3 regions of the Pantoea sp. X-Soil-ISGK-421 genome follow, and region 2 is predicted to be linked to each of the others. Evidence: predicted binding sites of a transcription regulator. Region 2 holds the regulator's gene; each other region holds the start of a gene.
The links. Region 2 encodes CRP, which controls carbon source genes, mostly activating them, when cyclic AMP is high. Its sites were predicted from a motif close to ATGTGANNNNNNTCACAT; they were not measured.
Positions count from the first base shown of each region.

Region 1: a site for CRP is predicted at 5,565-5,582, ahead of adhE (bifunctional acetaldehyde-CoA/alcohol dehydrogenase). Genes of this name have one in related genera too.
Region 3: a site for CRP is predicted at 5,890-5,907, ahead of rbsD (D-ribose pyranase). Genes of this name have one in related genera too.

Region 1 is NZ_AP035979.1:2,202,055-2,212,126, reverse strand. Features, by position in the region: gene AC6I8K_RS10295 (UDP-glucose dehydrogenase family protein) at 1-81, shown strand, start outside; gene AC6I8K_RS10290 (NAD-dependent epimerase) at 92-1,099, shown strand; gene hns (histone-like nucleoid-structuring protein H-NS) at 1,195-1,602, opposite strand; gene tdk (thymidine kinase) at 2,018-2,638, shown strand; gene adhE (bifunctional acetaldehyde-CoA/alcohol dehydrogenase) at 2,695-5,370, opposite strand; gene AC6I8K_RS10270 (YchE family NAAT transporter) at 5,816-6,463, shown strand; gene AC6I8K_RS10265 (ABC transporter substrate-binding protein) at 7,037-8,671, shown strand; gene oppA (oligopeptide ABC transporter substrate-binding protein OppA) at 8,831-10,072, shown strand, end outside.
Region 2 is NZ_AP035979.1:3,726,220-3,736,291, reverse strand. Features, by position in the region: gene AC6I8K_RS17325 (YccS/YhfK family putative transporter) at 1-1,822, opposite strand, end outside; gene crp (cAMP-activated global transcriptional regulator CRP) at 1,881-2,513, opposite strand; gene AC6I8K_RS17315 (OsmC family protein) at 2,818-3,222, shown strand; gene AC6I8K_RS17310 (phosphoribulokinase) at 3,303-4,172, opposite strand; gene AC6I8K_RS17305 (YheU family protein) at 4,234-4,452, opposite strand; gene AC6I8K_RS17300 (hydrolase) at 4,455-5,471, opposite strand; gene AC6I8K_RS17295 (LysE family translocator) at 5,532-6,134, shown strand; gene AC6I8K_RS17290 (LacI family DNA-binding transcriptional regulator) at 6,136-7,116, opposite strand; gene tauA (taurine ABC transporter substrate-binding protein) at 7,350-8,330, shown strand; gene tauB (taurine ABC transporter ATP-binding subunit) at 8,342-9,109, shown strand; gene tauC (taurine ABC transporter permease TauC) at 9,106-9,933, shown strand; gene tauD (taurine dioxygenase) at 9,930-10,072, shown strand, end outside.
Region 3 is NZ_AP035979.1:4,041,431-4,051,502, forward strand. Features, by position in the region: gene mdtD (multidrug transporter subunit MdtD) at 1-14, shown strand, start outside; gene rbsR (ribose operon transcriptional repressor RbsR) at 11-994, opposite strand; gene rbsK (ribokinase) at 1,008-1,937, opposite strand; gene rbsB (ribose ABC transporter substrate-binding protein RbsB) at 2,002-2,877, opposite strand; gene rbsC (ribose ABC transporter permease) at 2,905-3,876, opposite strand; gene rbsA (ribose ABC transporter ATP-binding protein RbsA) at 3,873-5,381, opposite strand; gene rbsD (D-ribose pyranase) at 5,389-5,808, opposite strand; gene AC6I8K_RS18780 (YgiW/YdeI family stress tolerance OB fold protein) at 5,980-6,375, opposite strand; gene qseB (quorum sensing response regulator transcription factor QseB) at 6,556-7,218, shown strand; gene qseC (quorum sensing histidine kinase QseC) at 7,215-8,546, shown strand; gene kup (low affinity potassium transporter Kup) at 8,562-10,072, opposite strand, start outside.

The DNA of each region.
Region 1 (10,072 bases), 1.5 Mb from region 2:
TATGATCCAGAGCGTATCAGCAAACGCGGTTTCACGTACTATGCAATCGGCCGCGGAGCGTCAATTAAAATTGTAGAATAATGAGGGATGTATGAAGTTTCTGGTTACCGGCGCGGCAGGTTTTATTGGATTTCACGTCAGTCAGCGTTTGCTGGCCGCTGGTCACCAGGTTGTCGGTATCGATAACCTGAATGACTATTATGATGTCAGCCTTAAACAGGCCCGTTTAGATCAGAACACTCAACATGCTGATTTTATTTTCGTAAAAATGGACCTGGCGGATCGCCAGGCCATTTCTTCCTTATTCGCTGAACATGAATTTGAACGTGTCATTCATTTAGGCGCGCAAGCGGGCGTACGTTATTCGATTGAAAACCCACACGCTTATGCTGATTCTAATTTAATCGGTCATCTGAATATTCTTGAAGGCTGCCGTCATAATAAAGTTGGCCACCTTCTGTATGCCTCATCCAGTTCAGTATATGGCCTGAACCGCAAAATGCCTTTTTCAACGGATGACTCCGTTGACCATCCTGTTTCACTTTATGCGGCTACTAAAAAAGCCAACGAATTGATGTCGCATACTTATTCACATCTTTATCAATTGCCCACTACCGGCTTACGCTTCTTCACTGTCTATGGTCCTTGGGGCCGTCCGGATATGGCGCTGTTCAAATTCACACGCGCGATGTTAGCCGGTGAGCAAATAGACGTTTATAACAACGGACAAATGACGCGCGACTTCACCTATATTGATGATATTGCCGAAGCCATCGTGCGACTGCAGGATGTCATTCCGCAAGCTGATGACAACTGGACCGTTGAAACGGGTTCAGCAGCAAGCAGCTCGGCACCGTACCGCGTTTATAATATTGGCAATAGCCAGCCGACAAGTTTAATGACTTACATTGGATCGCTGGAAAAAGCTTTGGGTATTGAAGCGAAGAAAAATATGCTGCCAATGCAGCCCGGCGATGTATTAGGTACCAGTGCTGATACGCAACCCCTTTACAATGCGATTAACTTCCGCCCACAAACTGGCGTAGAGCAGGGCGTCAAGCATTTCGTTGAATGGTATCGTCGCTTCTACCAACAATAGTCAAGCATAAAAAAAGGAAGCCTAAGGCTTCCTTTTTCTTACCTGGTATAAAGTGAGTTAGCGAGTGCTATTCACAACTCGAAGCACTGGAAGGATTACAGCAGGAAATCGTCCAGTTGTTTACCTTGTTCTTCAATTGCTTTTTTAATCACTGCAGGTGTGCGGCCCTGGCCTGTCCAGGTACGGTTTTCACCGTTTTCATCGACATAAGAATATTTGGCTGGACGTGCTGCACGCTTGGTTTTACCCGGAACTTTTGTTTCAGATAATGCCTGTAAAAGATCATTTGGATCAATACCATCAGCAATCAGCATTTCACGATATTGTTCAAGTTTGCGTGTGCGTTCTGCGTTTTCCGCTTGAGCATGCGTATCTTCTTCGCGACGCTCATTGACCACAACTTCGAGTTTTTCCAGCATCTCTTCCAATGTTTCCAGAGAGCATTCCCGAGCTTGCGCGCGCAATGTACGGATATTATTAAGAATTTTAAGTGCTTCGCTCATTGTCCTAATCTCAAAATATAATAAATGGGAGTTGTTCTGCCGTCTCATAATAGAGGTGCAAAAAAATAACTGCAATAGCCAGATTTAAAAGCAAAACGTAAAATTTTAAAAAATAAGCTTATTGAGAGAGCCAGTTACAGAATATATTTACCCATTTGGGGATCTTTTCTAACTGAGTTTACTCAGGAGTTAGTTTAGCCAATGCTGACTCAGACGTTCTGTCAGTAATAGTGATGAATAAATATCAACTTAAGTGCTATTTTGACAAAACGTGCTCAACTCTCAAATGATGAAAAAATATCCTTTTTACGAGTGTTGTTAATTTGAGCAAGTGATAAAAATAATGCATCGCTACTGTTATTCAGGTTTATGATAGACTGCGGCCCATCAGATACAGGCGCGATGAGATTTCCTAATGGCTCAACTCTATTTTTATTACTCTGCGATGAATGCGGGTAAATCAACGGCTTTGCTACAATCATCTTATAATTATCATGAGCGCGGCATGCGTTCTCTGGTTTATACCGCTGAAATCGACAACCGCTTCGGTGCGGGCAAAGTCAGCTCTCGTATCGGCCTTTCGTCTCCTGCATTTTTATATAACGCTGAGACTAAACTCGATCAGGAAATAGCAGACGAGCATGCGAAGAATCCGGTGCATTGTGTATTGGTTGATGAGAGCCAGTTTCTGACGCGCGAGCAGGTTAAAGCATTATCTGATGTCGTCGACAACCTGGATATTCCCGTGTTGTGTTACGGTTTACGCACTGATTTCCGCGGTGAGTTGTTTGTAGGCAGCCAATATCTACTCGCATGGGCCGATAAATTGGTTGAACTTAAAACCATCTGCCATTGTGGCCGTAAAGCCAGCATGGTTTTACGTCTGGATGCAAACGGTAAGCCTTTCAGTGAGGGAGAGCAGGTGGTGATTGGCGGTAACGAGCGCTATATTTCGGTATGTCGGAAACACTATAAGCAAGCGATTAATGAAGGTTCGCTGAAAGCCATTTATGGGTCGCATTCGGCACCAGCTTAACGAGCAATTCCCCCATTAAAAAACCCGCCGAAGCGGGTTTTTTTAGTTAAAGCGCTTTAGGCTTTTTTAGTTTTCTTCTCAATTTTCACTTCTACTTTAGGCACTTCAGCTTTCTCGTTGAATGACTCTGAGAATTCACGACCGTAGAAGGTATCCAACATGATTTGTTTAAGCTCAGCAATCAGCGGATAGCGTGGGTTTGCACCAGTACATTGGTCATCAAATGCATCCTCAGCTAATTTGTCCACTTTTGCCAGGAAGTCCGCCTCTTGCACACCCGCTTCGCGAATGGAGGTTGGGATACCCAACTGTGTTTTCATCTCTTCAAGCCACGCCAGCAGTTTTTCAATTTTCTGCGCGGTACGGTCGCCAGCGGCGGACAGTCCTAAATGGTCTGCAATCTCAGCATAACGACGGCGCGCTTGTGGGCGATCGTATTGGCTGAAAGCCGTTTGCTTGGTCGGATTGTCATTCGCGTTATAACGAATCACGTTCGAAATCAGCAGGGCGTTTGCCAAACCATGTGGAATGTGGAACTCAGAACCCAGTTTATGCGCCATTGAGTGACAGACACCCAGGAAGGCGTTAGCGAACGCAATACCCGCGATAGTCGCTGCATTGTGAACATGCTCACGCGCCACCGGATTTTTTGCTCCATCGCGGTAGCTGGCTGGCAAATTTTCTTTCAGCAGTTTGAGAGCTTGCAGCGCTTGACCGTCAGAATACTCATTCGCTAATACTGAAACATAAGCTTCAAGTGAGTGTGTAACCGCATCCAGACCGCCGAAGGCACAAAGTGAACGTGGCATATCCATCACCAGATTGGCGTCAACAATTGCCATGTCCGGAGTCAATGCATAATCCGCTAATGGGTATTTCTGGCCGGTGGCATCGTCAGTCACCACGGCAAACGGTGTGACTTCAGAACCGGTACCGGAAGTGGTGGTGATGGCAATCATACGTGCCTTGACGCCCATTTTCGGGAATTTATAGATGCGTTTACGGATGTCCATAAAGCGCAGTGCCAGCTCTTCAAAATGGGTTTCTGGGTGTTCGTACATCACCCACATGATTTTTGCTGCATCCATCGGTGAACCACCGCCGAGTGCAATAATCACATCAGGTTTAAAGCTGTTCATCTGCTCTGCACCTTTACGTACGATGCTTAGCGTTGGGTCAGCTTCGACTTCAAAGAACACTTCAGTTTCGATACCGTGTGATTTCAGTACGCGGGTAACCTGATCGGCATAACCGTTGTTGAACAGGAAGCGGTCAGTAACGATAAAGGCGCGTTTTGCACCGTCAGTTGCTACTTCTTCCAGGGCAATTGGCAGTGAGCCGCGACGGAAGTAAATAGACTTGGGAAGTTTATGCCACAACATATTCTCAGCTCGCTTGGCCACGGTTTTCTTGTTGATGAGATGTTTAGGTCCCACGTTTTCAGAAATGGAGTTACCGCCCCATGAACCACAGCCCAGCGTCAGTGACGGAGCCAGCTTGAAGTTGTACAGGTCACCGATGCCGCCTTGTGAAGCCGGTGTATTAATCAGAATACGCGCGGTCTTCATTTTGTCGCCGAAATAGTGCACACGCTCTATCTGATTATCTTGATCGGTATAGAGACACGAGGTGTGACCGATACCGCCCATGGTCACCAGTTTCTCTGCTTTATCAACCGCGTCGTGATAATCCTTAGCGCGATACATTGCTAAGGTCGGTGACAATTTTTCATGCGCAAACGGCTCAGATTCATCAACCAATTTCACTTCGCCAATGAGTATCTTGGTATTTGCTGGCACGCTAATTCCGGCTAATTCCGCAATTTTTGTCGCGGGTTGGCCAACAATCGCCGCATTCAAAGCACCATTTTTCAGGATGATATTCTGAATGGCTTTCAGCTCATCGCCTTGCAGCATGTAGCCGCCATGGCTGGCGAAACGTTCGCGGACTGCGTCATAAGCAGAATCAACCACAATCACCGATTGCTCAGAAGCACAAATCACACCGTTATCGAAGGTTTTCGACATCAGGATCGAGGCTACGGCACGCTTGATATCCGCTGTTTCATCGATGACGACAGGTGTATTACCCGCACCCACGCCAATCGCTGGTTTACCAGAACTGTAAGCGGCTTTCACCATGCCCGGACCGCCGGTTGCAAGGATCAGGTTGATATCAGGGTGATGCATTAACTGATTAGATAGCTCGACTGATGGGGTGTCGATCCAGCCGATGATATCTTTTGGTGCACCTGCCGCAATGGCTGCCTGCAGCACAATGTCCGCAGCTTTGTTAGTCGCATCTTTTGCACGAGGATGCGGAGAGAAGATGATGCCATTGCGAGTTTTCAGGCTAATCAGCGCCTTGAAAATAGCCGTTGAGGTTGGGTTTGTTGTGGGTACGATACCGCAGATCAAGCCAATCGGTTCAGCAATGGTAATGGTGCCGAAGGTATCGTCAGTGGCGAGAATACCGCAGGTTTTCTCATCTTTGTAAGCGTTGTAGATATATTCAGAGGCAAAGTGATTCTTGATCACTTTATCTTCAACAATACCCATACCTGATTCGGCAACGGCCAATTTGGCCAGAGGGATTCGTGCATCTGCAGCGGCGAGGGCGGCAGCGCGGAAGATGGCATCAACTTGTTCCTGACTAAAATTAGCGTACTCACGCTGTGCCTTTTTTACACGCTCAACCAGTGCATTAAGATCGGCAACATTAGTAACGGCCATAGTGCTCTCCTGAAGGAAGTTAAACTCTTTTAGTAAACAAGCCTGAGTCCAGAAGTATAGTCACGTATGCTTATATATTGGTCAGGTTGGCAACTGATTTGCCTTTGCTTACTAAAAGGGTTTCCTGGTGAAGATGCTTAAATGTCAGGAAGTGTTTTCGATGCGGTAAGATTACCCCTGATGGGGTAGGTGAATTTTGATGTAGATCAAATCATGACTAAGCTGACACCTTTCAGCACTAACTTTTGCAAGTAAAGTTAGCGGAATGTGCCACATATTCTGATCTCAATGGCTGCATCGTAATAACCAAAGATTTACAGCAGCCGAATGTACTGACTTGGAGCCAAACAAGTAGCATAAATTTCTCCCTATGCCTCTGGTTTTTCGCCCGTCATATGAACTACATTAGGCGCGCTTTTTTACTCAGACCATACCGGAGCCCACTTTGAACCCCGTGCTACTCGATCTTTCCGGCTACATTAAGTTTTTTGTCGGTTTGTTTGCCCTGGTGAATCCGGTGGGCATCATCCCGGTCTTTATCAGCATGACCAGCTATCAGGCGGTGGTGGAGCGCAATAAAACCAATCTCACCGCCAACCTGGCCGTTGCCATTATCCTATGGACCTCATTGTTCCTTGGTGATGGCATCCTGCATCTGTTTGGCATCTCAATTGATTCGTTCCGTATTGCCGGTGGCATTCTGGTGGTCACTATTGCGATGTCGATGATCAGCGGAAAACTCGGTGAAGATAAGCAGAATAAGCAGGAGAAGTCGGAGAGCGCGATTCGTGAAAGCATCGGCGTAGTGCCATTAGCCTTGCCGTTGATGGCCGGTCCGGGCGCAATCAGTTCGACCATTGTCTGGAGCACGCGTTACCACAGTTGGCAGAATCTGATTGGTTTTAGTCTCGCGATTGCCATTTTTGCCTTTTGTTGTTGGCTGCTGTTTCGTGCTGCACCTCTAATGGTGCGGGTGCTTGGCCAAACCGGGATTAACGTCATTACCCGTATCATGGGCTTATTACTGATGGCATTGGGGATTGAATTTATTGTCACCGGCATGAAATCTATTTTCCCAGGCTTACTGAATTAAAAGAGAGTTATTTTTTATCCGAGATAAATTTTCGATCCAAAATGGTGCATTAATCCGTTTAATTGCACCATTTTGGTTAGTTTATTCATGCGCCTTAACTCCACACGTCCTATATCACTTTTACTACTGGCTCAAGCTTAATCCCGCCAGGTCTCACATCAAACTGTGATAATTATCACAGATAATAACTCTGCCGATGGCCATTGAACTAGCATTAGCGAAAAGTTTGTCACTTGATTGATAATTAATTCTGTGGCAAATGCTTATTTTCATGGTCGAATTCGTAAATATTATATCTACAGAACAATAATGAATAAAACATAGGCAATTATCGCGGAAAATTGAATTTAATCATGGGTTTATGCGATAATTCAGTTAAATAATTAACACTTTTCCTACCCGACCGAACGTGATAAAAGAGAATCTGCTAACATTTTTGGTGTTTAGCTTTGGCGTGCGGGCATCGGTTCTGATAATTTTCGGCACATCACAAATTTTTTATCTGATAGCGACAAATGTGTACGCTTCTTGCTTACAGGCTATCAGGCTTATGATTAAGGTTGATATTTGTTGATGAAATGCATGGTAGCAAAAACGTTCACGCGCTCAGTGCTTGCCTTATGCCTGATGGGAATTATTTCTCAAAGTCAGGCAGCACAAGTGCCTGCCGGAATGCAATTATCCGATTCTCAGCGTATTGTCATTAATAACGGTAGCGAAGTGGCGACGCTGGACCCGCAGAAAGCAGAAGGCGTGCCTGAATCAAATGTCATGCGTAATCTGCTGGAAGGATTGGTTGAAACCGATAATAACGGTCAACTGGTACCCGGCGTTGCCAAACAGTGGCAAAGTGAAGAAGGGCGCATCTGGACGTTTACGCTACGTGACGATGCGCGTTGGAGTAACGGCAAGCCAGTTACCGCACAGGATTTCGTCTACAGTTGGCAACGTCTTGCTGACCCTAAAACCGGATCACCTTACGCCAGCTATTTGCAGGCGGCTCATTTAGAGAACATTGATGCCATTTTGTCGGGCAAAGCCTCGCCCGCTGAACTCGGTGTTAAAGCTCTAGACGATCATCATTTACAAGTCACCCTTTCCGAACCCGTTCCCTATTTTGTTGACATGCTGGCCTACAGCGCGATGAAACCGGTCTATCGTCCGGCGATAGAACAATGGGGCGAGCAGTGGACGCAGCCGCAACACTATGTTGGCAATGGTGCTTTTACGCTGTCCGAATGGGTCGTTAACGAAAAAATCGTTGTTAAACGCAATCCGAACTATTGGGATAATGCGCATACAGTGATTGATGAGGGCGTGTTTTTACCTCTCTCCTCAGAAAACAGCGATATCAATCGCTATCGTAGCGGCGGTACCGATATGACTAACAGTGCGGTGCCGCCGGAGTTGTTTAAAAAGTTACAGCAGGATCTCGGTGATGAGGTGAAAGTCAGTCCGCTGTTGTGCACCTTCTATTACGAGATTAATAACCAAAAAGCACCGTTCAATGACGCACGTGTCCGTAGCGCGCTGAAGTTAACCTTAGATCGCGACATCATTGCGCAAAAGATCATGGGCCAGGGCCAGATTCCTGCCTATGGTTTAACGCCGCCGTTTACCCACGGAATCACGCTTTCTCCACCGGCCTGGGCACAACAAACCCAGTCAGAGCGCAATGCCAGTGCCAAACAGTTATTAGCGGATGCCGGCTTTAATCAACAAAACCCGCTGCGTTTCACGCTGCTTTACAACACCTCTGAGCAAAACAAGCGACAAGCGATTGCTGCCGCCTCCATGTGGCAAAAAAACCTCGGCGCGGTGGTGACATTACAGAATCAGGAGTGGAAAACGCTGCTGGAAACACGTCATCAGGCACAGTACGACGTGGTACGCGCCACCTGGTGCGCGGATTACAACGAACCGTCTACGTTCCTGAATATGCTGTTAAGCGGCTCATCAATTAATACTGCGTTTTACCAAAGTTCGGCGTTTGACCAGTTAATGAAGCAAACATTGACCAGCGCAGATGAAGCAAAGCGCGCCGCTCTTTATCAGCAGGCTGAGGCGCAACTCGATAAAGACTCACCGATTGTGCCCGTCTACTATCGGGTTAGCGTGCGGTTGGTAAAGCCTTGGGTGGGAGGGTTTACCGGTAAGGATCCGCAAGACATGCTGGCGTTGAAATACTATTACATAAAGAAACATTGAGTAATGAGCCGATCCGGCGCTACAGTCGGGCGGCACTTTACCGTGGTAAACCCTGAAGGGTGATTAGGGTCTTCGTTCAGACACGCGGAGATCACCTGGAAACGGGGTACGCCGGGCGATAAGTCGACCCGGTAAAGATAATAAAACTGGAGCGTAATAATGAACAACATCACGAAAAAAAGCCTGATTGCTGCGGGCGTATTCGCCGCAATCGGCGCGCTGGCAGGGAATGCCGCGCTGGCAGCAACAGTACCAGCAGGCGTTGAATTGGCAGCAAAACAGGAACTGGTTCGCGGTAATGGCGATGAAGTACAGTCGTTGGATCCCCACAAAATTGAAGGTGTACCCGAAGACAACATCGCGCGTGACCTGTATGAAGGTCTAATCACCAGTGACAGCGATGGCAAACCGGTGCCGGGCGTGGCGGAAAGCTGGGAAAATAAAGATTTCAAAGTCTGGACTTTCCACCTGCGTAAAAACGCCAAATGGTCCAACGGTGAACCGGTCACCGCACAAGATTTCGTGTATAGCTGGCAACGTCTGGTGGATCCGAAAACCGCATCGCCATACGCCAGCTATCCTCAATATGGTCACATCGTCAATGTTGACGACATCATCGCCGGTAAAAAACCCACTACCGATCTGGGTGTGAAAGCAATCGATGATCACACGTTGGAAGTCACGCTGAGCGAGCCAGTACCGTATTTTTACAAGCTACTGATCAACTCCGTTATGTCCCCGGTGTATAAGCCTGCTATCGAGAAGTTTGGCGATCAGTGGACTCAACCGCAAAATTGGGTCGGTAACGGTGCATTCAAACTTGAATCACACGTGATCAACGAACGCGTGACGCTGGTGCGTAACCCGCAGTATTGGGATAACGAGCACACAGTTCTGAATAAAGTGACTTTTCTGCCAATCAACTCTGAGGTCAGCGACGTAAACCGTTACTTCTCGGAGAACGGCAGTGATATCACCTATAACAACATGCCAATCGAGCTGTTCAAAAAACTGCAGCGTGATAACGGTAAAGAGTTGATGGTGAAGCCGTATCTGTGCACCTATTACTACGAAATCAACAACCAGAAAGCACCGTTTACCGATCCACGCGTGCGTACCGCGCTGAAACTTGGTCTGGATCGCGACATCATGGTGAATAAGGTTCTGGCGCAAGGTCAGCAACCGGCTTATAGCTTCACCCCGCCAGCCACCGATGGCATGGAACTGCTGCCGCCGGATTGGTTCAAATGGGATCAGAACAAGCGTAACGAAGAAGCGAAAAAACTGCTGGCGGAAGCGGGTTATACCGCTGATAAACCGCTGACTTTCAACCTGCTGTATAACACTTCTGACCTACACAAGAAACTGGCGATCGCGGCCTCTTCAATCTGGAAGAAAAAC
Region 2 (10,072 bases):
CCAGCTTCGCCGTCAACATGGTGTGTTCGCGCGCCAGGATCGTCATGGCGTTAATATGCTCGACAATGAACTGACTGTGCGTTACCCACATGCGCATATCTTTTAGATATTGCAGGTTAAAGCCCGGCTCGCTCGATGCCTGGTTCAATGAGTTGAACAGCGCATTGTGCGCCTGATTAACCTTCATGCGCTGATAAGCCAGTTTCTCGGGCGACTGTTCCGGTCCCAGCAACAGTCGCAAGGCATCCTGATACGCTTCCAGCGCATCGTGTGCGTTCTTGCGCAGCAGCCCGCTTTGCCACTGCGGCCACAACCAAATCATCCCGGCGAAGGCAATCAAACAGCCCATCAGGGTATCCATCATGCGTGGCAGTAAAAATTGCGCGCCGTTAAGTGACAGCAGCTGCAGCGAATACACTGCGGTGACGGTGAAGCCAATCATCGACCAGCCATAATATTTCCGCGTGATCAGATAACTTGCCAGCGTGATCCCCAGCATAAACAGCAGCGTGATCGATTCCGGCACCGCCAGCTGTAGCGAGGCGGCAGCGATCAGCAAACCCGCAAAGGTGCCCAGCGCACGGTGCTGAATACGCACGCGTGTCGCGCTGTAGCCGTTCTGGCTGACGAACATGATGGTCATCAGAATCCAGTAAGGTTTGGGAATGTTGAAGAACAGCGCCAACGCGCTGCCAAACATCAGCATCACGGCGAAACGAGCGGCGGTGCGTAACGCGGAAGATTTGAACGACAGATAACTGCGCAACGCCGGCAACAGCGGCAAACGGCGCTGGCGATCGGCCATCAGGTCACGTGTGTAGAGTGGCTTCTGCGTGCGCAACACGCGGGCGATGCGACTGAAGTGATACAGGCAGAAGTTGCCGACCGGATTATCCGGATGCTGGCGCGCAATTTTCTCCAGCGCGCCGAGCTGTTTCTCCATGTGAAAACGATCGGGTAATTGATGGTAGAGGATCGCATCGGCCAGCACGCGCAGCCGGGCTGAGATGATTTTGGCGTTCCAGCGAATCACCGCTTCGGCGTGGCTCTCCTCCACGAGCTTTTGCACCTCTTCGGGCTGATGCAAACTCACCGAGATGTGTTCCTGTAAATCCAGCGCCACCTGAAAAGCGCGTGTCAGACGTTTGTGGCTGTTATCACGGCTGGCCGACAACATGTGCATTTGCTGGTAGCAGGTCGTGATGAGATCGACCGCCTTTTGCTGGCGTGCCAGCAGGGGGGGCAGCGCTTTTTCCGGATCGGTCAACTGCGTCAGTAAGGTGTATTTGGCATCGCAATAATCGGCCAGCTCACGGAACAGCAGGCTAAGCGATTCGCGCATCGGCTGCTCTTTCCACAGCCAGAACCAGAACCAGTTGAACAAGCCGTACCACAGCGTGCCGCCTATGTAGAGCAGCGGCGGCACCCACATCGGCATGCGTCCCACTAAACTGAGCGTAAAGATGGCGGCGATTAACGTCGCGGGGAGCAGGCGCGCATGCAGTGGGCCGATTTCACCGGTCACGCCAATCAGCAGCGGCAGCGCCAGCAAAATCAGCGGCAGCGGAATTTGGTACGCGGTGAGGATTTGCATCAGGAAACTGCCGGTGGCAAACAGCGAACCCCCTACAATCAGGCGTTTGAAGAAGCGTTTGTGCGGCGTATCCAGCCCCGCCATATTGCAACAGGCAGGCACTAACGAGAACAGCAGACCTTTTTGCAGATCGCCAAACAGCCAGCCGAGAGCCACAGGCAGGCACAGCACCAGCGTTTGCCGCAGCGCATAGTTAACTTCAGGATGATAGATGATTCGGCGCCACATCAGCTCATCGCAAATAGAAACGGCGCGATGTTGCCATCACGCCGTGGGTGAGAAGAAATTAGCGGGTGCCGTAAACGACGATGGTTTTACCGTGTGCGGAGATCAGATTCTGATCTTCCAGCATTTTCAGGATACGACCCACGGTTTCGCGTGAGCAGCCCACGATCTGACCAATCTCCTGACGGGTGATTTTGATTTGCATCCCGTCCGGGTGAGTCATCGCATCTGGCTGTTTGGCCAGATTTAGCAGCGTTTGCGCGATACGTCCGGTCACATCGAGGAAGGCAAGGTTGCCCACTTTCTCAGATGTCACTTGCAGACGACGCGCCATTTGCGACGAAAGTCGCATTAAAATATCCGGGTTTACCTGAATCAGCTGACGGAATTTTTTGTATGAAATTTCAGCCACTTCGCAGGCAGACTTCGCACGCACCCAAGCACTGCGTTCCTGGCCTTCTTCGAAAAGACCGAGTTCGCCGATAAAATCTCCCTGATTGAGATAGGAGAGAATCATCTCTTTGCCTTCTTCATCTTTAATCAGTACCGCTACGGAACCTTTCACGATGTAGTACAGCGTTTCCGCTTTCTCACCCTGATGGATGAGCGTGCTTTTGGATGGATATTTGTGAATATGGCAATGGGACAGGAACCATTCGAGTGTAGGGTCTGTTTGCGGTTTGCCGAGAACCATTCGCTATTATCCTCTGTTGTAATCGTGCCCAAAATACAGGGGGCATTTTTCCCTGTCAGGCGGTTTAATCGTCGAGCGTTTCCAGTAAAGGAAAAATTATTCCGGGTGGACTCTTAAGCTACGCTTTTGATTCTTCCCGCCTTCGTCTGTAATGACGAAAATATTTTCAGCACTGTTTGTAGCACAGCTTTAGCGAGCTGTCTTGTGTTGTCTCGCTTCAGCAGAAGGGGGATTACTCTGGATTGCTGTTTGTCAGGTGAAAGCGTACTCTGGCGGCAAAACCGCCTCTTCAGGAGAAAGAATAATGCAGGCACGAGTGAAATGGGTGGAAGGTTTGACCTTTCTCGGAGAATCCTCATCCGGCCATCAGGTATTAATGGACGGTAATTCCGGTGATAAAGCGCCAAGTCCAATGGAGATGGTGCTGATGGCGGCGGGCGGTTGTAGCGCTATTGATGTGGTGTCGATCCTGCAAAAAGGGCGCAGCGATGTCGCCGATTGCGAAGTGAAACTCACTTCAGAACGTCGGGAAGAAGCGCCACGTATTTTTACCCACATCAATCTCCACTTCATCGTCAGCGGCAAAGCGTTGAGCGACAAGGCGGTTTCACGCGCTGTTGATTTGTCAGCGGAAAAATATTGCTCGGTGGCGATCATGCTGGGCAAAGGCGTGGAAATTACGCATAGCTACGAAGTGATCGCGCTTTAATGCTGGCAGGTGCGCATTAATGCGCACCCTACAAAACGCTCTCATTTCGTAGGGTCGCCATTCATGGCGACCAATGACACTCACTCAATCCGCTTCCCTTCAATGAGTCGCTGCACCAGCGGTAGCATAATCAGCTCCATCGCCAGTCCCATTTTTCCGCCCGGCACCACCAGCGTATTGATGTGGGAGATAAACGATCCCTGAATCATCGACAGGAGATAGGGGAACGCGATGCCTTCCAGACCGCGGAAATGAATCACTACGAAACTTTCGTCGAGCGACGGAATTTCGCGTGCCGCAAATGGGTTGGACGTATCAACGGTTGGCACACGCTGGAAGTTAATGTGGGTGCGTGAGAACTGTGGCGTGATGAAGTTGATGTAATCCTCCATCGAACGCACCACCGAATCCATCACCGCCTCACGCGAATGACCGCGCTCGCCCGTGTCGCGCACCAGCTTCTGAATCCACTCAAGATTAACAATCGGGACTACGCCAACCAGCAAATCGACATGCTCTGCGACATTTTGCTGCTGCGTGACCACGCCGCCGTGCAAGCCTTCATAGAACAGCACATCAGTGTTCTCCGGCAGCGGTTGCCAGGGGGTGAAAGTGCCCGGCACCTGATTCCACGGCACGGCTTCGTCGTATGTGTGCAAATATTTACGCGATTCGCCCAAACCGGTTTGGCCGTAATGCCTGAACGTCTGCTCAAGCAAGCCGAAGTCGTTGGCTTCCGGGCCGAAGTAACTGATATGGCGACCCAGATCGCGCGCCTTGCGGATCGCCATGTCCATTTCCGGACGCGTGAAGCGATGGAAACTGTCGCCTTCTACTTCCGCTGCATGCAAATTCAGCTGCTGGAAAATCTTACGGAAGGCAAGGCTGGTGGTAGTGGTTCCGGCGCCGCTGGAACCGGTAACGGCAATAATTGGATGCCTGGCTGACATAACAGAGCTCCCTGTGAGGTCCGGCGATGAGCATTGTTACCACGAATTGCCGCGGGGTGCATCAGCCGCGGAATTCACCTTTTGGCATGATATTGATGGATTCATGCAGTTCCGACCACACCAGCACCACATCGCCACGCTCCAGCTGGCGGCGCACGTCGGCAACTTTTTGCAGTAAACTGCGTTCCTGCTCGCCATAATCAGTACCTTCGCGTAACACAAAGGTTTCAATCAGGTTTTCCAGCGTGTCCGCTTCGAGTTCTTGCCAGGGAATAATCACAATTACACATCCAGATACGTTGAGAGCCAATCGGGTACGCGCTGTTCCAGCCACATTTTCGGTTTAAGCAAGGTGCCGCCGACAAAGCCAACGTGGCCGCCTTGCTGCGTCAGTTGATACTGAATCGATGCTGAAAGCTGGTCAGGTTGCGGAATAACCGCATCGGTCATAAAGGGATCGTCTTGCGCATGAATAATCAGCAGCGGTTTACGCACGCCGGTCAGCAGCGGCATCGCGCTGGCACGTTGATAATAGTCGTTCGCGTCAATAAAACCGTGCGCACGTGCGGTTATCGCATCATCAAATTCGCGTAAGCGGCGAAAAGCGCGCAGTTGGGCGAGATCGACCGGCAACGTGCCGGGCCAGGCGTGTAATTTACGCGTGGCGTTTTTCTTCAGCCGCGTCAGCAAATAGTGCTGATAGAAACGCGAGAAGCCGACATCCAGTTTGGTGCTGCATGGCTCGAGCGCCAGCGGCGCCGAGATGGCAATGGCCGCATCAATCGGTACATCGTGACCTTGCTGACCCAGCAGGCAAGCGAGCATGTTGCCGCCCAGGGATACGCCGACGGCGGCGGTTGGCACGGTGCCCCATTCGCGCTGCAGCCAGTTAAGAAAGTAGGTTGCGTCTTCGGTTTCACCGGAGTGATAGATGCGCTTTAAGCGGTTCGGTTCGCCGCTGCAGCCGCGGAAGTGCATTACCACCGCCAGCCAGCCACGCGCTTGACACGCCTGCATCAGGCCGTGCGCGTAGGGACTGCGAAAGCTGCCTTCCAGACCGTGAAACATCACCATGCGCGGCTTATGACGCGCCTGCGCCGGGTCTTCACTCCACGCTAAATCAACAAAATCGCCGTCCGGCAGGTCAAGACGCTGCCAGTGCGGACGTAAGGTAACGCGGCGACGTAGAATGCGCGGCAGCAGCGTTTGCAGATGCGCGTTAGTGAATCCGCGCAGTGGTTTAAAGCGCTCGCCGCTGGGGCGATCAAAATAGCTTGGGTAAAGGCTTGTCTGATGCATAAGTCGCTGATAGCTTCGATGGGTTGTTCGCTTTACTGGGTGAGGAGCACCCGAATATACATGGAACTGAGTCTTTTTTTATCAATGTTAGGTTTTCTCTGGGTCGCGGCCATCACGCCCGGGCCCAATAATATGTTACTTACGGCCTCGGGTGCTAATTTTGGCTTCCTGCGCACCCTTCCGCTGCTCATTGGTATCATGATCGGCATGCAAGTCATGTTGCTGATGGTGGCATTTGGCATTGGCGGTCTTATCCTGCTTTATCCTTCACTGCATCTGATCCTGAAAATTGCCGGTAGCCTTTATCTCCTGTGGCTGGCGTGGAAAATCGCCACCGCCGAGTATGAAAAGCTGGAAACCGATGAGGTTACGGTGAAGCAAATGCCGTTCTGGCAAGGCGGTTTGCTGCAGCTGATCAACCCGAAAGCCTGGCTGATGGCGCTGGGTGCGGTGGCGAGCTTTAGCCTGGCAGGCAGCGAATATCTGCATTCGGTGGTGGCGATCAGCATCGGCATGGCGCTGGTGAACGTGGTCTCTGGCGTGATTTGGATGGGCTTTGGCTCGCTGATTGGACGTCTGCTGCGCAGCCCACGCGCGTGGAAAATCTTCAATCTGGCGATGGGTTTACTCACTGCCGCGTGCGTGTTGCTGATTTGGCGCTGAGTTAACTGGAAGCGCGTTCTACGCGCTTCCACGGCAACACTTCCTGCACCACCGGTGAGTTCGGCTGCCGGATGCGCTGCAGCAGCAATTGCACGCTGCGTGCCCCCATGTGATTCATTGGCTGCTCAATGGTCGTCAGCGGCGGATTCAGGCTGCTGGTAAAGTTGATACCATCAAATCCCACCACCGCTAAATCCTCTGGTACGCGTAACCCCGCTTCCAACGCTGCGTGGATGACGCCGACAGCCAATACATCAGAGACCGCAAACACGGCATCAGGACGTTCCGGCTGCGACAGCAGTTCACGTAATGCCGCGCTGCCCGCTTCGCAGGTGATATTCTCGGCGTAGGCCACGCCTCCCCACGTAAGATCCAACTGCTCCAACGCCGCGCGATAACCTTCTTCACGCTGATGAGAGTAGAGGTAGCGCATATCGCAGTTCACGAGTGCAATACGGCGGCGGCCTTTCCCCGCCAGATAACGCACGGTTTCGAAAGCCGCTTCTTTATTATCAATCGTCACGCTGGACGCTTCGATCGATGGATCGTATTCCGCGCACTGCACCCAAGGCGCATCGCCAATCAGCGCTTTCAGCTCCTGCAAACAGCCGGCCGCGTCCATGGTGATCACGCCATCCACCACCTTGCCGGTGAGCAGCGCAATATAGGCCGCTTCGCGTCGCAGCTGTGATCCTGAGTTGCACAACAGAATGTGGTAACCCTGCGCTTCCGCTTCCGCCTCAATGCCTTGAACCACACGCGAGCAGAAGGGATTGGTAATGTCGGGGATCAACACTAACAACATATGGCTTTGCGCGGTGCGCAACTGGCGCGCCAGCAAATTGGGCTGATAGTCGCAGATGTCGATGGCTGCCAGCACTTTGGCACGCGTATCCGGGCGCACGCCGGGATTTTGGTTCAAAACCCGTGAAACAGTGGCTTTTGACACGCCAGCCAGGTGCGCGACTTTTTCAATCGACATGTATTTAGGACCGCAAGTGAAAGGTGAAAAATGAGAAGTCTATCAATATCACAGACGTAATGTGAGCGCGTGACATATTTATCGATTTCTACCTTCTTTCCATTTGTGTTTTTTGCATAGCCTTGCCCGATGTTGATCTAAGAACAGATCGGCATTAGGGATAATTTTTAATTCCTTTATGAAATTACTGTCGCTGGAGAAACTGCCCAGACAAAAACACATTGGGGTGAATGATGATGGCGATGAAAAAAACAATAACGGCGGTCGCGGCGGCTCTGGCCCTGATGGCGTTCCAGGCGCAAGCGGTCAACGTTACCGTGGCATACCAGACGTCGGCTGAACCGGCCAAAGTGGCGCAGGCGGATAATACTTTCGCCAAAGAGAGCGGTGCCACCGTCGACTGGCGCAAATTTGATAGCGGTGCCAGCGTGTTGCGCGCACTGGCATCGGGCGACGTACAGATTGGCAATATCGGTTCAAGCCCGCTGGCGGTCGCCGCCACGCAAAAGCTGCCAATTGAAGCTTTCCTGCTGGCCTCACAGCTCGGTAACTCCGAAGCGCTGGTGGTGAAGAAAACCATCAAAGATCCTAAAGACCTGATTGGTAAGCGCATCGCCGTACCGTTCATCTCGACGACGCATTACAGCTTCCTCGCCGCGCTCAAGCATTGGGGCATCAAGCCTTCACAAGTCACGTTAGTCAACCTGCAGCCGCCAGCGATTATTGCCGCCTGGAAACGCGGTGACATTGACGGTGCTTACGTCTGGTCTCCGGCAGTGAATGAGCTGGAGAAAGATGGCAACGTGCTGACGGATTCTTCGCAGGTCGGCAAGTGGGGCGCGCCAACGCTGGATGTGTGGGTGGTGCGTAAGGACTTCGCGCAGCAGCATCCAGACATCGTCACCGCCTTTGCCCGAAGCGCCGTTGAAGCGCAGCAAGCTTATATTGCCAATCCGGAACAATGGCTGAAGCAGTCAGACAACCTGAGCAAGCTGGCGCGTCTGAGCGGTGTACCGGAAGCGGATGTACCGGTGCTGGTGAAAGGCAACACGTATCTGACCGCGCAACAGCAGGTTGAGCAGCTCGGCAAGCCGGTAAACAAGGCCATTGTGGATACCGCCAACTTCCTGAAAGAGCAGGGCAAAGTGCCTGCGGCGGACAACGATTACAGCAGCTTCGTCACGACGCGATTCGTTGCGCCCTTAGCAAAATAACCGGAGGCCCTATGCTCAACATCACCCATCTCAATGCGCGTTATGCCGGACAACCCGCGCTGCAGGACATCAACCTGCAGTTGGGCAGCCGAGACCTGCTGGTGGTGTTAGGCCCCTCCGGCTGCGGAAAAACCACGCTGCTCAACCTGATCGCCGGCTTTCTGCCGCTGGAATCTGGCAGCATTACGCTGGATGGCAAAGTGGTGAAAGGGCCAGGCGCCGAGCGCGGCGTGGTGTTTCAAAATGAAGGATTGCTGCCATGGCGCAACGTGATTGATAACGTGTCGTTCGGTTTGCAACTGGCGGGGATGGCGAAGGTGGAGCGTCATACCATTGCGCGCCGTTTAATCCGCAAAGTGGGACTTGAAGGTGCAGAGCAGCGTTTTATCTGGCAGCTCTCTGGGGGTCAACGTCAGCGCGTGGGGATTGCGCGTGCGCTGGCGGCTGATCCGCAGTTGCTGCTGTTAGATGAGCCGTTTGGTGCGCTGGACGCCTTTACCCGTGAACAGATGCAAACCTTACTGCTGACGCTGTGGCGAGAGACTGGCAAACAGATTCTGCTGATCACCCATGACATCGAAGAAGCGGTGTTCCTCGCCAGCGAACTGGTGCTGCTGTCACCGGGACCGGGCCGCGTCGTGGAGCGTCTGAAACTTGATTTTGGTCAGCGCTTTGCGGCCGGGGAACCATGCCGCAGCATCAAATCCGATCCGGCGTTTATCGAGCGTCGTGAATATGTACTGAATCAAGTGTTTTCCCAGCGTGAGGCATTTATATGAGTGCGTTGCTTGATGAGAAAACCCAGCCGCGTCGTGGTGGACTGCGCTGGCCGTTCTCCCGCCAGTTCTCACTCAGCTTGCTGAGCGTAGGCCTGTTGCTGCTGCTGTGGTGGGGCATAACGGCGCTGGGCTTAGTTGCCCCACTGTTTTTACCGCCGCCGCAAGTGGTGCTGCAGAAGCTGATATTGATCGCCAGCCCGCAAGGCTTTATGGACGCTACGCTTTGGCAGCATTTAGGTGCCAGCCTGGCGCGCATGCTGGTGGCGCTGTTCTTTGCCGCGCTGATTGGCATTCCGGTGGGCATCGCCATGGGCCTGAGCCCGGCGATTCGCGGCTTGCTTGATCCGCTGATCGAACTTTATCGCCCAGTGCCGCCGCTGGCCTATTTGCCGCTAATGGTGATTTGGTTCGGCATCGGCGAAACCTCGAAAATTTTACTGATTTATCTGGCGATTTTCGCCCCGGTGACCTTATCGACGCTGGCCGGCGTGAAGAATGCGCAGCAGGTGCGGATTCGTGCCGCGCAGGCTCTTGGCGCATCGCGCTGGCAGTTGCTGCGCTTTGTCATTTTGCCTGGCGCGCTGCCTGAAATCCTCACCGGTTTGCGCATCGGTCTCGGCGTAGGTTGGTCAACGCTGGTGGCAGCCGAGCTGATTGCCGCCACGCGTGGACTGGGCTTTATGGTGCAGTCGGCCGGTGAGTTTCTCGCCACCGACGTGGTGCTGGCCGGGATCGCCGTGATTGCCCTGATTGCCTTTGGCTTAGAACTGAGTCTGCGCGCCTTGCAGCGCCGACTGACGCCCTGGAATGGAGAACAGCAATGAACGAACGACTTTCTTTTACCGCTCTGGGCCCGAATATCGGGGCGCAGGTCAGCGATGTGGATCTCAGCCGCCCGTTGAGCGATGCACAGTTTGAACAGCTTTATCATGGCCTGCTGCGTCATCAGGTGCTTTTTTTGCG
Region 3 (10,072 bases), 320 kb from region 2:
AGAAAGCAGCTTAAACCGAACCGCGCTCAACCAGTTCCGGCGTCAGCACCAGCGTTTGCTGACTGGCGTCGGGATCGCTCATACGATGAATCAAGGTATCAATCGCCAGTTCGCCTAACTCATCTTTCGGTTGATGGATGGTGCTAAGTGGCGGCGTCAGATAACGCGCCAGTTCTATGTTGTCATAACCCATCACTGCAATATCCTGCGGCACACGCAATCCGGCCTGAAACAGAGCGTGATAGACGCCAACCGCCATCGCATCATTGCTGGTAAATACCGCTTCGGGTAGCGTATCCAGCGTCAGCAATTGATTCATGGCGTTGAAACCGCCCTGAAACTCGAAATCGCCATCGACGACATAACCTGGCGGTACCAACAATCCGCTGTTGGCCATCGCTTTATGGAACCCCTCCAGACGCAAACGCGCCGGGGTTTTATCCTGCGGACCCGCAATACAGGCAATGCGCGTATAACCGCGATCAATCAGATGCTGGGTTGCCAGCTCGCCACCGAGCAGCGCGTTGTCCTGAATAATGTCGCCGCGCCCTTCAAATGGCGCCCAGTCCATCATCACCATCGGCACGGACGGATAGCGATTGAGGATTTCCGCCGACGGCAGATGGGTTTCAGTGCACATCATCAGCAAACCATCGACGCGTTTTTGCATCAGCGTTTCGAGGCTGCGATTCATACGTTCCTCATCGCCTTCGGTGTTGCACAGAATCAAGCTGTAGCCACGTTCGTAGCAGCTGTTTTCTACCCCGCGCACCACTTCGGAATAGAATGGGTTACTGCTGGCGGTGAGCAGCATGCCGATGGTACGCGTTTGCTTAATTTTCAGGCTGCGCGCCAACGCGGACGGCGCATAGTTCAGCTCGCGAATCGCCTGATCCACCTTTTCGCGCACCTGCTCGCTCACAAAGCGATTGTTATTGATGACGTGCGAAACGGTGGACGTTGAGACGCCCGCCAGGCGGGCGACGTCTTTCATGGTAGCCAAGCGCTTAACCCTGTTGTTGCAGGAAGGCGTCGATCTCAGTGCGCCACGGCACTGAGGGCTGCGCGCCCGCACGCGTCACCGCAATCGCGGCAGCCGCATGGGCGAAAAGAACGGCATCGTGCATTGCCATACCTTCCAGACGCGCAGTAATAAACGCACCATTGAAAGTATCGCCCGCCGCGATGGTATCAATGGCCTGCACGCTGAAGCCCGGAATACGCACGCCGTTGCCTTGCTCACTTAGCCACACGCCGCGACGGCCTAGTGTGATTAACACGGTATCAATACCTTTGGCATGCAATGCCTGCGCTGCGCGAGCTGCATCTTCATCACTCTTTACCGCGATACCGGTGAGAATTTCTGCTTCAGTTTCATTTGGCGTGATGATATCGATAAGCGCAAGCAGCTCGTCAGAAAGCGCGGTAGCCGGCGCAGGATTCAGGATGACTTGCGTTTGCTGCTTGCGGGCAATCTTCGCGGCTGCCAGCACACTTTCCAGCGGTGATTCCAGCTGCATCAATAATGCATCGGCATTGGCAATCACCTGCTGATGATGCTCGACGCGCGCGGGCGTCAGCGCTGCATTGGCACCAGAATAGATACCGATATTATTTTCGCCTTCGCTATTCACGAAGATCATCGCTACGCCGGTCGATTCATCGGCGACGGTTTCAACGGGGGCGGTATCAATGCGATCTTGCTGCAACTGCTGACGAATACGCTCGCCAATGTCATCGGCGCCCACGCAAGCAATAAAGGCAATGTCTGCACCGGCACGACCCGCAGCGACCGCCTGATTGGCCCCTTTGCCGCCAAAGGCAATTTGGTACTGTTTCCCGATCACCGTTTCGCCCGGACGCGGAAAGTGGGAGAGGTTAAGGATGTGATCGGCATTGATGCTGCCGAGAACGGCCAGTTTTGCGCTTGTGGTCATTGGGATTCATCCAGAAAGATGCGCCACCAGGACGGTGGCGCGTTGCCCTGCTTTTCTTTACTTATTATTTGGTCACCAGCTTCAGGTCAACCGGATTAACCGCCTTTACCTTCTCGCCTTTCAATACTTTATCGGCAGTCTGCACGCCAATCACGCCAATCTTGTCAGGCATCTGAGCTACAGTGGCGGTCAGTTTACCCGATTCGACGGCTTTCACACCGTCAGCGGTGCCGTCAAAACCCACCACCAGCACGTCGGTTTTACCGGCTGTTTGCAGCGCACGCAGCGCGCCCAGCGCCATTTCGTCGTTCTGAGCAAATACCGCCTGTACATCAGGATGTCCCTGCAGCAGGTTCTGCATCACGTTCAGACCTTTAGTACGGTCAAAGTCAGCCGGCTGGCTCGCCAGGATATTGAACTTATGTGCGTCAGCCGCTTGTTTGAAGCCTTCACCGCGCTCGCGCGCCGCAGAAGTGCCCGCAATGCCCTGCAGTTCAATAATTTTCGCGCCTTCGCCCAGTTTTTTGGCGATGAAGTCACCGGCCATTTTGCCGCCGAAGCGGTTGTCAGAAGCAACGTGGCTCACCACCGTGCCTTGTGCTGCCACGCGGTCGAGTGTAATCACCGGAATGTTTGCCTGGTTCGCCATCTTCACGGCATTACCTACTGCATCAGAATCGGTTGGGTTGATCAGCAGCAGCTTGGTGCCACGCACCGTCAGATCTTGCACGTTCGCCAGCTCTTTCGCCGGGTTGTTCTGCGAATCCAGCACCACGAGGTTATAACCTAATTGGTCAGCTTCTTTCTGTGCGCCATCTTTCAGTGACACAAAGAACGGATTATTCAGCGTTGAAACCACCAGAGCAATGGTGTCCTTAGCCATAGCGCCAGCACTGAGGGTGGCGCCAAGAATGACGGCCAATGCAGTTAACTTTTTCATTTTTTAAATCCTGTGTGAAGGTCAGAGTTATTTACTGCTTTTGTTATCCACCAGCACTGCTAGCAGAATGACGACGGCTTTAACAATCATTTGGTAGTAAGACGATACGCCCATCAGATTCAGGCCGTTGTTGAGGAAACCGAGGATCAACGCACCAATCAGCGTGCCCATGATGCGGCCTTTGCCACCCGCCAGGCTGGTACCGCCCAGCACCACCGCAGCAATCGCATCCAGTTCATAACCGGTGCCCGCTGTCGGTTGTGCGGAAGAGAGACGCGCCACTTCGATGGTTCCGGCCAATGCCGCCAACATGCCGCACAGCGAATAAACGATAATTTTGACGCGATTAACGTTGATGCCCGACAAACGCGTGGCGGCTTCGTTGCCACCCAGCGCATAGATGTAACGACCAAGGCGCGTGTGATGCAGCATGTACCATGCCAGGCCGAACACCGCGACCATTAGCCACACCGGCGTGGGGATACCCAACGGGCGACCAATACCGAACCAACCAAACAGATCGGCGTTATCGTTGAAACCGGTGTTGATGGGGCTGCCGTTGGTGTACACCATGGTGACGCCGCGCAGCAGCAACATCATCACCAGCGTGGCGATGAAAGCCTGCACCTTGCCGCGCGCCACAATCACGCCGGTAATACCGCCAATCGCTGCTCCCAGCGCCAGCGAAGCCGCTACGGCCACCAGCGCATTCACTTCTAATCCAACGATCGATGCCGCCACCGCACCGGTCAGCGCCAGCAGCGATCCTACCGACAGATCAATGCCCGAAGTCAAAATCACCAGCGTCATCCCCACCGCCATAATGGCGTTGACCGACGTCTGCTGCAGAATGTTGAACATGTTGGCCAGCGTAAAGAAGTTCGGGCTCTGGCTGGCAACCACGGCGATCAGCACGATCAATGCAATCAGTGATTTCTGCTCCAGCAGCCAGGCTTTGCTGAACCAGCGACGGCTGGCGGGTAAGGTTTGGGTGCTCATACAACTAACTCCTCGCTGTGTTGCTTACCGACTGCCGCCGCCATCAGGGATTCCTGGGTAGCTTGCTCACGGGAAAATTCGCCACTCAGATGGCCTTCATGCATCACCATGATGCGGTCGCTCATGCCCAGCACTTCTGGCATTTCCGATGACACCAAAATGATGCTCAGCCCTTCGGCTTTAAACTGGTTAATTAACTGATAAATTTCTTTTTTTGCCCCGACATCGACGCCGCGTGTCGGCTCATCAAGAATCAGCACATCAGGACGCGTCATCAGGCCACGCGCAATCGCCACTTTCTGCTGATTCCCCCCCGACAGCAGGCCAATCGGCTGCTCCATCGACGGGGTTTTAACGTTGAACAGACGAATAAAATCGCCCACCGCCAGCTGCTCGTCACTGTGTCTCAGGTTGCCCGCGCCGGTGCTGAAATAGCGCAGCGCGGTCAGCGACATGTTCTCTTTCACCGACATCCCCAGCACCAGGCCATCGCGTTTGCGATCTTCCGAGATATATACGATGCCGTTGGCGAGGCCATCCTGCGGAGAGCGGGTCACGATCTCACGGCCGTTCAGGGTCACTTTGCCTTTGCTGCGTGGCAGCGCGCCGTACAGCACTTTCATCAGTTCGGTACGTCCTGCGCCCATCAGACCGGATACGCCAAGGATTTCGCCTTTGCGCAGCGTAAAGCTGACGTCATCCACACCCGGACCGCTGAGGTTTTCGACCCTTAAGCGGATCTCACCCGGTTGTTGATCGATACGCGGATATTGATCTTCCAGTTTGCGGCCTACCATCATCTCGATCAGGCTCTCTTCGATGAGATCGCACACTGCGCGCTCGGCAATAAACTGCCCATCGCGGAACACGGTGACGTCATCGCAAATCTCGAAGATCTCTTTCATGCGGTGCGAGATATAGACAATGCCGCAGCCCTGCGCTTTCAGTTCATTGATCACGCGGAACAGCGACAGCGTTTCGGTATCGGTTAACGCATCAGTCGGTTCATCCATAATGATGACTTTCGATTCGAAACTGAGCACTTTGGCGATCTCGACCATCTGCTGATCGCCAATCGACAAATCGCCCACCAGCTTGTGGCTGTTGAAGCGCAGATTAAGGCGCTTTAACAGCGCATCCGCCGCGGCATACATCTTTTTCCATTCGATGCGGCCAAAACGGTTAACAAATTCACGGCCAAGGAAAATATTCTCGGCGACGGTCAGTTGCGGGATCAGGTTCAGTTCCTGATGGATAATGCCAATGCCCGCTTCCTGCGACGCTTTCGGGCCGGAGAAAGCGACATCCTTACCGAGCCACTGCATGGAGCCGGCATCCATGCTGTAAATGCCGGTCAGCACTTTCATCATGGTGGATTTGCCCGCACCGTTTTCGCCCACCAGCGCCATGACGCGTCCCGGATAGACGGCGAGCGATGCGCCATTCAGCGCCTTCACGCCCGGAAACGACTTTACAATCCCTTTGAGTTGCAATAACGGTTGCATAGCGGCCTCAGAAGGTCACGCCGGCGCTCAGGATGACATTCGCATACGGAGAACACTCTCCGCTGCGAATGACCGCCTGACTACGCTGCGTTTGTTGTTTGAATTGTTCATGGCTGGTGTAACGGATGGTGATGACATTCCCCTGGTGCTGTTGCAAGGCTTCGAGCACGGCGAGCAGTGCGCTATGGAGCTGCGGATTGTGCTGCTTAATCTCCTCCGCCATCAGGGCGCTTTCAACCTGCATCTCCTGCGTGACAACCTCAACCACCTGTAAAAATTCGGGCGTACCCGGCGTTAACGCCAGATCGATGCGCTGTGGACCAGCCGGAATTGGCAAGCCTGCATCAGCAATCGTCAGCGTATCGGTGTGCCCCAGGCGAGCAATCACATGAGAGACTTCAGCGTTTAACAAGCGACCTTTTTTCATTTCTTCCACTCCACAGCGAAACGTTTCGCTGATCGGGAGTGTATAAAATGCGCACGGCAACTCAATCACGGCATCACGGAAATGTGATCGCCATCGAAACGTTTCGCTTGTGCCAGAGAGAATTTGAGTTTGGAAGGGTTTTGGAGCCGCTCAGGCGGCTCCGGGGAAGGATTATGGCAGTTTACGTACCTGTTTCACGTCCAGTTCGATGGAGTTGAAATCTTTATCCAGTTCGCCGGTCAGTTCTACCTGATCCTTCGGCGAGACGGTCAATCCGTTCCAGCGTTTATGATCGATTTCGACCTTCATGGTGCCGGTAGCATCACGAAACTGATAATCCTCATCACCGATTTGCTTCTCAAGCGTACCGCGCACGGTGATCCAGCTATCGTCTTTCATCTCTTCGGCCTGTTTCACCGTGACAACGCTGGTGTTATCGGCTTTGAAACCACCGGATTTAACCTGTGCAGTTGGCGCATTCGGATCAACAAAACCGCCTTGCTGAGCAGCAAGAACCGGCGTGGCGGCCAGGGCGACAATCGCTAACAGAGCTGCGGACTTTTTCATATTTCACCTCTTTTCCATGAATGTGTCGGTTTACGGAAGCTATTTCACCATAAGGTTCTTAACAGGATCTTAAGAGAATGGCTTTTACGTACATTCATGAAAAATAGTCTATTTGCGGCTATTTTCCCTGTACAACAGGGATTGTGCTTCGTATAACACGGCTCAACACAAGGAGAACTGATGCGCATTTTACTGATCGAAGATGACACCTTGATTGGCGACGGTTTGAAAGTTGGGCTGACCAGGCTTGGCTTCAGCGTGGATTGGTTTGTCTCCGGCGAAGCCGGATTTCAGGCGCTAACGGCCGCGCCCTGGGATGCGGTGGTACTGGATCTGTCGCTGCCGGAACGCGATGGTCTGGATATCCTGCGTCAGTGGCGTCAGCAAGGACAAGACGTGCCGGTGCTAATTCTCACTGCACGTGATGCGCTCGATCAACGCGTGCAGGGATTGCAACTTGGTGCCGACGATTACCTGTGCAAGCCATTTGCGTTAACAGAAGTCGCGGCGCGCTTGCAGGCGCTGATCCGTCGTCGTCATGGGCAGCTGCAGCCAGAACTCAAACACGGCAAAGTAGTGATGGCACCCAACAGCCACAGCGTAATGTGCGATGGCGAAGCCGTCAGCCTGAAGAGCCGCGAACTGGCGCTACTGGAACTGTTTCTGCGCAATCCAGGCCGCGTGCTCACGCGCAGCCAGCTGGAAGAGAAGCTCTACAGCTGGGATGAAGATGTCTCTAGCAATGCGGTAGAAGTGCACATTCATCATCTACGCAAGAAACTCGGCAGCCAGTTTATCCGTACCGTACACGGCGTTGGTTATACGCTGGGAGCGGAGGAATGAGTCTGTTTCTGCGCCTCGCCATCGGCTTTGTGCTGTTGATCATGTTGTGCGGCGGACTTGCTGGTCTCAGCGCCTGGCATCAAACCCGCGATACGGTGAACGAGCTGTTTGATACCCAGCAAATGCTGTTTGCTAAACGCCTAATCACCCTCGATCCAACCGCGTTGCAGGACGTTACGCTGCCCAAAACTAAAGCGATCCTGCGCCATCATCGTGGCGAGCAGGATGATGATGCGCTGGCGTTTGCCATTTTCAGCGCCGAAGGCCAGCCGCTATTAAACGACGGTGAAAATGGTCGCGATCTGCAGTTTGATCAGCAGCGCGATGGCTTTGTTGATGGTCAGCTGCGTGACGATAATGACAGCTGGCGCTTAGTGTGGCTGACCTCTGAGGATAAGCGTTATCGCGTGGTGGTCGGGCAAGAGTGGGAATACCGCGATGATATGACGCGCGATCTGGCGCTCAGCAGCCTGATGCCGTGGCTGATCGCCATGCCGTTTATGCTGCTGTTGCTGCTGTTGCTGGTGTGGTTTGAGCTGCGCCCGTTGAAACGCCTCACGCTTTCACTGCATCAGCGTGCACCGGATGATGCTACGCCATTGCCGGACACGCGCTTGCCCAAAGAGGTGAAGCCGCTGGTGGTGGCGCTTAATGGCTTGTTCAGTCGTATGGCGCATTTGGTGCAGCGCGAACGTCGCTTTACTTCCGATGCCGCCCATGAACTGCGCAGCCCATTGGCGGCGCTGCGGGTGCAAAGTGAAGTAATTCAGCTGGCCGATGATGATGAGGCGATGCGCAAACGTGCCATTCAGCAACTGGATAGCGGCATTGCGCGCGCCACGCGGTTGGTGGATCAGCTTTTAACACTGTCCCGTGTGGAAGCTGACGATCTGCGCAGCGAGTTTCAACCGGTAGCGCTGGCGCCACTGCTCCAAAATTTGTTGGCGGAGCACTTCCCGCAGGCGGAACAACAGCAAAAGCATTTGCAGTTCACCAGCCACGCCGAACCGGTGATGAACGGTCATCCGCTGTTGCTGGGTTTGATGGTGCGGAATCTGCTGGATAACGCGCTACGCTATTCGCCGTCGGGCAGCACCATTGACGTACAGCTCAATGCCCGCGCCATAACCGTTGATGATAACGGGCCTGGCGTCAGCGATGAGCAACTGGCACGGTTGGGTGAACGCTTCTGGCGACCGCCGGGACAGGCGCAAACCGGGAGCGGATTGGGGCTTTCGATTGTGAAGAATATTGCGCAGCTGCACGACATTCAATTGCTGTTCAGCCAGCGAGCCAGCGGAGGATTGCGCGTCACCTTGAGTTGGTGACGCGCATGCATAACGTTAAATCTCGACTTGGGTTCCCAGCTCGATGACACGGTTCGGTGGGATTTCAAACTGATCCGGCGCGCGCAGCGCATTGCGTTGCAGTGCAAGGAACAACTTGCCGCGCAGGCGCAAATACCACGGACGATCGCCGATTATCAGCGATTCATGCGACATAAAGAATGAGGTTTCCATCATGCGGCAGTTAAGGCCTTCAAGGCCGCAGCGGTGGAAAATCTCCTCAACGTTCGGCGTTTCACGCCAGCCGTAGCTCGCCACTACGCGCCAGAAGGTGGGTGACAACTGTTCAATGGTCACACGACGGACATTGTGCACGTAAGGCGCATCTTCGGTACGCAGCGTCAGCAGCACCACGCGCTCATGCAATACCTTGTTATGCTTAAGGTTATGTAGCATGGCAAACGGAATCACATTCAACGCACGCGACATATACACCGCCGTTCCCGGCACGCGCACCGGCGGCGATTTCTCCAGCGACGCGATCATCGCTTCCAGTGAGTTGCCGTGCTCGTGCATACGACGCAGCAGGCGGAAACGCTCACTTTTCCAGGTGGTCATGATGATGAACATCATCAGCGCCAGCGTCAGCGGCAGCCAACCGCCGGAGAACACTTTGATCAGGTTGGCAGAGAACAGCGACACGTCGATGCACAACATGGCGATCAGAATCAGCACCACCAGATAGCGGTTCCAGTGCCAGTTTTGAATCGCTACGGTGGAACAGAGAATGGAGGTCAGCACCATGGTTCCTGTCACCGCGATACCATAAGCCGCTGCCAGATTACTGGAGTGCTCGAAGCCGACAATCACAATCACTACGGAGAAATAGAGCAGCCAGTTAATCACCGGGATATAGATCTGGCCGGATTCCTCTTCCGAGGTGTGCACAATGCGCATCGGCGGCAAATAGCCGAGACGCACCGCCTGACGGGTTAATGAGAACACGCCGGAAATCACCGCCTGTGACGCAATCACCGTGGCTAAGGTTGCCAGAATCAACATCGGGATCAGCATCCAATCCGGCGCGAGCAGGAAGAATGGGTTTTTGATCGCTTCGGGATGTTTAAGCAGTAACGCGCCTTGTCCAAAGTAGTTCAGCACCAGCGAAGGCAGCACCACGATGAACCAGGCGAGGCGAATCGGGAATTTACCGAAGTGGCCCATGTCGGCGTATAGCGCTTCGACGCCGGTAATCGCCAGCACCACTGCGCCAAGCGCGAAGAAAGAAACGGTTTTGTATTCAATAAAGAAATGCAGCGCCCAGTAAGGGTTCATCGCATGCAAGACGTCCGGGTTGCTAATGATGCTGCGCGCGCCCAGTACTGCAAGGACGAGAAACCACAGCAACATCACCGGCGCGAACAGCTTACCAACGATGCCTGTGCCGTGCTTTTGGATAACAAATAGCAAGGTCAGCACGGCAATCGCCAATGGCACGATGTAGGCATCAAGACTCGGCGCGGCAATCTCCAAACCTTCTATCGCAGAAAGTACCGAAACCGCCGGCG